DNA from 2 places in the Neobacillus sp. PS2-9 genome. Region 2 is predicted to be linked to the other one. Evidence: a T-box and tRNA genes for the amino acid it is inferred to sense, from the RefSeq annotation. Region 2 holds a T-box; the other holds one or more tRNA genes.

Evidence for each region. A T-box is a leader RNA that pairs with one kind of tRNA and senses whether it is charged. The one in region 2 lies ahead of RCG25_RS07265 (valine--tRNA ligase), so its partner is inferred to be a tRNA-Val.
Region 1: it encodes a tRNA-Val, which carries the amino acid that the T-box ahead of RCG25_RS07265 (valine--tRNA ligase) is inferred to sense. The anticodon was not compared.

Annotation. Positions count from the first base shown of each region.
Region 1 covers NZ_CP133269.1:2,205,005-2,208,421, forward strand. Annotated here, with positions in the region: rRNA gene RCG25_RS11070 (23S ribosomal RNA) at 1-1,623, shown strand, start outside; rRNA gene rrf (5S ribosomal RNA) at 1,704-1,820, shown strand; tRNA gene RCG25_RS11080 (tRNA-Val) at 1,832-1,907, shown strand; tRNA gene RCG25_RS11085 (tRNA-Thr) at 2,144-2,219, shown strand; tRNA gene RCG25_RS11090 (tRNA-Leu) at 2,241-2,325, shown strand; tRNA gene RCG25_RS11095 (tRNA-Gly) at 2,340-2,414, shown strand; tRNA gene RCG25_RS11100 (tRNA-Leu) at 2,420-2,508, shown strand; tRNA gene RCG25_RS11105 (tRNA-Pro) at 2,519-2,595, shown strand; tRNA gene RCG25_RS11110 (tRNA-Ala) at 2,606-2,678, shown strand; tRNA gene RCG25_RS11115 (tRNA-Met) at 2,700-2,773, shown strand; tRNA gene RCG25_RS11120 (tRNA-Ser) at 2,807-2,899, shown strand; tRNA gene RCG25_RS11125 (tRNA-Tyr) at 2,921-3,005, shown strand; tRNA gene RCG25_RS11130 (tRNA-Trp) at 3,010-3,080, shown strand.
Region 2 covers NZ_CP133269.1:1,479,321-1,482,737, forward strand. Annotated here, with positions in the region: gene spoVID (stage VI sporulation protein D) at 1-78, shown strand, start outside; gene ysxE (spore coat protein YsxE) at 171-1,208, shown strand; gene RCG25_RS07260 (hypothetical protein) at 1,227-1,418, opposite strand; T-box leader at 1,579-1,814, shown strand; gene RCG25_RS07265 (valine--tRNA ligase) at 1,875-3,417, shown strand, end outside.

The DNA of each region.
Region 1 (3,417 bases), 730 kb from region 2:
CGAAAGATGAGTGAGAATCTCATCCACCGTATGCCTAAGGTTTCCTGAGGAAGGCTCGTCCGCTCAGGGTTAGTCGGGACCTAAGCCGAGGCCGAAAGGCGTAGGCGATGGACAACAGGTTGATATTCCTGTACCACCTCTTTATCGTTTGAGTGATGGGGGACGCAGGAGGATAGGGTAAGCGCGCTGTTGGATATGCGCGTCTAAGCAGTTAGGCTGGAAAGTAGGAAAATCCGCTTTCCGTAAAGGCTGAGCTGTGATAGCGAGGGAAATTTAGTACCGAAGTTCCTGATTCCACACTGCCAAGAAAAGCCTCTAGCGAGATAAAAGGTGCCCGTACCGCAAACCGACACAGGTAGGCGAGGAGAGAATCCTAAGGTGAGCGAGAGAACTCTCGTTAAGGAACTCGGCAAAATGACCCCGTAACTTCGGGAGAAGGGGTGCTTTTTGAGGTGAATAGCCTCGAAGAGCCGCAGTGAATAGGCCCAGGCGACTGTTTAGCAAAAACACAGGTCTCTGCGAAGCCGCAAGGCGAAGTATAGGGGCTGACGCCTGCCCGGTGCTGGAAGGTTAAGAGGAGGGGTTAGCCTTAAAAGCGAAGCTCTGAATCGAAGCCCCAGTAAACGGCGGCCGTAACTATAACGGTCCTAAGGTAGCGAAATTCCTTGTCGGGTAAGTTCCGACCCGCACGAAAGGCGTAACGATCTGGGCACTGTCTCAACGAGAGACTCGGTGAAATTATAGTACCTGTGAAGATGCAGGTTACCCGCGACAGGACGGAAAGACCCCGTGGAGCTTTACTGTAGCCTGATATTGAATTTTGGTACAGCTTGTACAGGATAGGTAGGAGCCTGAGAAGCCGGAGCGCTAGCTTCGGTGGAGGCGTCGGTGGGATACTACCCTGGCTGTATTGAAATTCTAACCCGCACCCCTTATCGGGGTGGGAGACAGTGTCAGGTGGGCAGTTTGACTGGGGCGGTCGCCTCCTAAAGAGTAACGGAGGCGCCCAAAGGTTCCCTCAGAATGGTTGGAAATCATTCGTAGAGTGTAAAGGCACAAGGGAGCTTGACTGCGAGACCTACAAGTCGAGCAGGGACGAAAGTCGGGCTTAGTGATCCGGTGGTTCCGCATGGAAGGGCCATCGCTCAACGGATAAAAGCTACCCCGGGGATAACAGGCTTATCTCCCCCAAGAGTCCACATCGACGGGGAGGTTTGGCACCTCGATGTCGGCTCATCGCATCCTGGGGCTGTAGTCGGTCCCAAGGGTTGGGCTGTTCGCCCATTAAAGCGGTACGCGAGCTGGGTTCAGAACGTCGTGAGACAGTTCGGTCCCTATCCGTCGTGGGCGCAGGAAATTTGAGAGGAGCTGTCCTTAGTACGAGAGGACCGGGATGGACGCACCGCTGGTGTACCAGTTGTCTTGCCAAAGGCATCGCTGGGTAGCTATGTGCGGACGGGATAAGTGCTGAAAGCATCTAAGCATGAAGCCCCCCTCAAGATGAGATTTCCCATAGCGTCAAGCTAGTAAGAACCCTGAAAGATGATCAGGTTGATAGGTCAGAGGTGGAAGCGTGGTAACATGTGGAGCTGACTGATACTAATCGTTCGAGGACTTAACCAATTTTTAAAGCGAACTCGTTTTTTACAAACACTTCTTCTGCATTATCTAGTTTTGAGAGAACGATCTCTCTAACAAAATAGTCTGGTAACTATGGCGAGAAGGTCACACCCGTTCCCATACCGAACACGGAAGTTAAGCTTCTCAGCGCCGATGGTAGTTGGGACGAAAGTCCCTGTGAGAGTAGGACGTTGCCAGGCTATATATTTATGGAGGATTAGCTCAGCTGGGAGAGCATCTGCCTTACAAGCAGAGGGTCGGCGGTTCGATCCCGTCATCCTCCACCATATATATTTTTAATATTTACGCCGATGTAATTCTAATGCTAGAGTAAGAAAGCGTGAACAATCTAATAATCATTCTAAACCTATGCCGGGGTAGCTCAATTGGTAGAGCACGATCGAATAAGCTTCCTGAATTAACTTCAGCATACTGACCGAGCTGCAACTTGCATAAGCTTTCTGAGGTCAGGATGACGATTATAAAGACAGCGTGAACAATCTAATATTTATTTTATACCTATGCCGGGGTAGCTCAATTGGTAGAGCAACTGACTTGTAATCAGTAGGTTGGGGGTTCAAGTCCTCTCGCCGGCACCATCCTTTTTTGATTTTACAAATGCGGGTGTGGCGGAATTGGCAGACGCACCAGACTTAGGATCTGGCGCCGCAAGGCGTGGGGGTTCGACTCCCTTCACCCGCACCATTTCATTTTTATATGCGGAAGTAGTTCAGTGGTAGAACACCACCTTGCCAAGGTGGGGGTCGCGGGTTCGAATCCCGTCTTCCGCTCCATAAGTGCCGGGGTGGCGGAACTGGCAGACGCACAGGACTTAAAATCCTGCGGTAGGTGACTACCGTACCGGTTCGATTCCGGTCCTCGGCACCACTTATTTTTACGGGAAGTAGCTCAGCTTGGTAGAGCACTTGGTTTGGGACCAAGGGGTCGCAGGTTCGAATCCTGTCTTCCCGACCATTCATATTTTGGGGCCTTAGCTCAGCTGGGAGAGCGCCTGCTTTGCACGCAGGAGGTCAGCGGTTCGATCCCGCTAGGCTCCACTTTAATTATATAACTGATTTGGCGGTGTAGCTCAGCTGGCTAGAGCGTACGGTTCATACCCGTAAGGTCGGGGGTTCGATCCCCTCCGCCGCTATTAAAATACTTATATAATTTTTTTTATAAAAATGGAGGAATACCCAAGTTTGGCTGAAGGGATCGGTCTTGAAAACCGACAGGCGGGTTAAACCGCGCGGGGGTTCGAATCCCTCTTCCTCCGCCATTTTTTCTAATATTAATATGTGGAGGGGTAGCGAAGTGGCTAAACGCGGCGGACTGTAAATCCGCTCCCTCCGGGTTCGGCGGTTCGAATCCGTCCCCCTCCACCATTTTAGGGGTATAGTTTAAAGGTAGAACGAAGGTCTCCAAAACCTTTGGTGTGGGTTCAATTCCTACTACCCCTGTCAATATTACTTATGTAAATTCCAAGTTTGTACTTTGGAATTTTTTTATTTTGGCTGTGTTAAAGAGTATTGTTGATTTGTTTACCCTGTTTCTTTCAATAAAAAATCCGATTTCTTCGATGGAGACAGGTTCTACTTCTACTTTTTTAAAAAAAAGTCCGATAACGTCGATGTAGACGGGCTCCACTTCTACTTTTTTCAATAGGCTGTGTTAAAGAATATTGTTGATTTGTTTACCCTTTTGATTGGAGCGGAAGGCACGAAGACTCCTGTGGGAGTACGGATCAGGGGAGACCCCACATAAGCTTTTCACCGAGGAAGCTCGCCGAAACGCCCA
Region 2 (3,417 bases):
GAAAATAATCTGGAACTCAATCAAGATGTGTATGAGGGGCAAGTATTATATATCCCTAGTGCTTTTGCAAAAAAATAACCATTCACAATTGTTGAGCGGGTTTTCTTTAACCTGCTCAGCTTCTTTTAAAAGCTATTTCGGCTTTTCCATTGAAAGAAGGTCGAGTTGACATGAATGAGTCAAATCGGATACAAATGCTAGCACCCGTATTAAAAAATTATTATATTGAACCTCATTTTGTAGAGGATTATGGTACGGTACAAAAAATTTATTCCAATAAAGGTACGTTTGCCTTAAAGAAAATCAATCCCTCAATCGGGACTGATTTCATTCGCCATGTGCATCTTCTGTACCAAAAAGGATTTAATCGCATCGTCCCAATTTATCCAACAATGGACGGCAGGTATGCGGTGCTGCACGAAAATGACTTGTACTATCTCATGCCCTGGATGCCAAATGATTTAAAAGAAAACCGCGAGCAAACCAATCTGCAATTATTTCGCGAATTAGCGAGACTTCATACCCTTTCGGCAAAAGAAATCACTGTCAACAAAGAAGAACGAACAGAGCATTATGAAAAGACCATTCAAGAGATGGAAAAACAACAGGAATTCCTGGATGGTTTTATCGATCAATGCGAAAAAAAGACCTACATGTCTCCGTTCGAATTATTGTATTGCATGTATTATAACGAAATTAGCCAAGCGCTAAGGTTTTCAAAAACAAAATTTGAAGAATGGTACGAAAGCACAAAGGAAACCGAAAAGGCCCGTATGGTCATAACCCATGGGAAATTAGCTTCTGAGCATTTTTTGTATGATGATCGAGGATACGGCTATTTTATTAATTTTGAAAATGCACGTTATGGTTCCCCGATTCATGATTTGCTCCCTTACCTTTCTCGTGCAATTAATACCAGGCCGAAGCGGAGTGATACAGCGATCGACTGGGTGTACCATTATTTCAAATACTTCCCGTTTAAACCAGATGAGAAGCTATTATTCTTCAGCTATTTAGCTCTTCCCATTCCAATCATACAGGTAGCGGAGAGCTATTATCGAAAGCAGGGGCGAAAAAATGAGTTGAAATATGTCAGCCAGCTGCAGCACCGATACTGGCATTTAAAGAATTCTGAGTATATTGTCATGAAAATGACGGAAATCGAAAACGCACAAAAAGCAAAAGAAGGAGCCCAGCAGCAGTCATAACTCTGCAAGATGGGCTCCTTAAATAATGTCAAAATAAATGGATACAGCAAGGACAAGAAAACAGGTTAATAGTAATACATCAAATACGGTTGGTAAAAGCAGCGTCCGGATAAATTGAAAAATACTAAACGGAATAATCAATTGGGCAGCAAACCTTCGGCACATGATGAACCAAGGCTTGTATTTGTATTTATGAAAATTCCTCTTCATCCCAGAATCTCCCCCTTTGGGATTTAACCTTTATTTTATATATATTCCAAATGCCTATAGAAGTTCTCCATTAAATACATACAGTATAAAAAATAAAAAAATTGGTTATCATGATTGACGTCAAACCCTTTTTTTCGGTAGTATAACAATATAATTTAAAAAACAAGCAACGACAGGGAAGAGTACGATGCCATCCTACTTTTAGAGAGGGAAATCATTAGCTGCAAGATTTCCTAAGAGGAACATCAGAAGGTCGCCCAGGAGCTTCTTCTGCGAAAAGGTCAAATGATCTAATTAGTTGAAGACGGATGAAATCCGTTATCCCGTTAAGTGCCAATCATGTTTTTTGATTGGAAAAAAGGTGGTACCGCGAAGCAAACTCCATTCGTCCTTTTATGACGAATGGGGTTTTTTATGTTTCTGTGGAAACAGTAGTTTATGAAGGAGGAATTTTTGATGGAAACAAAAGAATTAACGATGCCAACGAAATACGACCCGCAATCGATTGAAAAAGGTCGTTATGACTGGTGGCTGCAAGGAAAGTATTTTGAAGCAAAGGATGACGAGGGGAAACAGCCATATACCGTTGTTATTCCACCGCCAAACGTAACAGGTAAGCTTCATCTAGGTCACGCATGGGATACAACCCTTCAAGATATTGTTACTCGTATGAAACGGATGCAAGGCTATGACGTGCTTTGGCTTCCTGGGATGGACCATGCGGGAATTGCCACACAAGCGAAGGTAGAAGAGAAGCTTCGCAGTGAAGGCAAAAGCCGTTACGACTTAGGACGTGAAAAGTTTGTTGAGGAGACATGGAAGTGGAAGGATGAATATGCTTCACACATCCGTCAGCAATGGTCGAAGCTAGGATTAGGCTTAGATTACAGCCGTGAGCGGTTCACTTTGGATGAAGGCCTATCAGATGCGGTTCGCGAAGTATTCGTTACCCTTTATAATAAAGGCTTAATTTACCGCGGCGAATATATTATTAACTGGGATCCTTCCACGAAAACTGCCCTTTCTGACATTGAAGTAATCTATAAAGATGTTCAGGGGGCGTTTTACCATCTGAGATATCCTTTAGCAGATGGCACTGGTTCCATCGAGGTTGCGACAACTCGTCCAGAAACGATGCTCGGTGATACAGCTGTTGCGGTTCATCCTGAAGATGAGCGCTACAAGCACTTAATTGGCAAAACCGTTATTCTGCCAATCGTTGGCCGTGAAATTCCAATCGTAGCAGATGATTATGTAGATATGGAGTTCGGTTCTGGGGCGGTTAAAATTACCCCTGCACACGATCCGAACGATTTTGAACTTGGCAACCGACATAATCTTGAGCGTATTCTCGTTATGAATGAAGACGGCTCGATGAATGACAAAGCAGGAAAATATAAAGGTTTGGATCGCTTCGATTGCCGAAAGCAAATTGTAAAGGACCTACAAGAACAAGGCGTTCTTTTCAAAATTGAAGAGCATCTCCATTCCGTAGGCCATTCCGAACGTAGTGGTGCAGTTGTTGAACCTTACCTATCTACTCAATGGTTCGTTAAGATGCAACCACTGGCAGATGAAGCAATTGCCCTGCAAAATAAAGAATACAAAGTCAACTTTGTTCCTGACCGTTTTGAGAAAACCTACTTGCGTTGGATGGAAAATATCCGTGATTGGTGTATTTCACGTCAGCTTTGGTGGGGACACCGGATTCCTGCATGGTATCACAAAGAAACAGGTGAAGTATATGTTGGTCACGAAGCACCAGCAGACGCTGAAAACTGGGAGCAGGACAAAGACGTATTAGATACATGGTTCAGCTCAGCATTATGGCCCTTCTCAACCATGGGCTGGCCGAACAAAGAAGCAGCTGATTTTAAACGTTATTTCCCAACAGACGTTTTGGTAACAGGCTACGATATCATTTTCTTCTGGGTATCCAGAATGATTTTCCAAAGCATCGAATTTACAGGTGAACGTCCATTTAAAGATGTTCTAATCC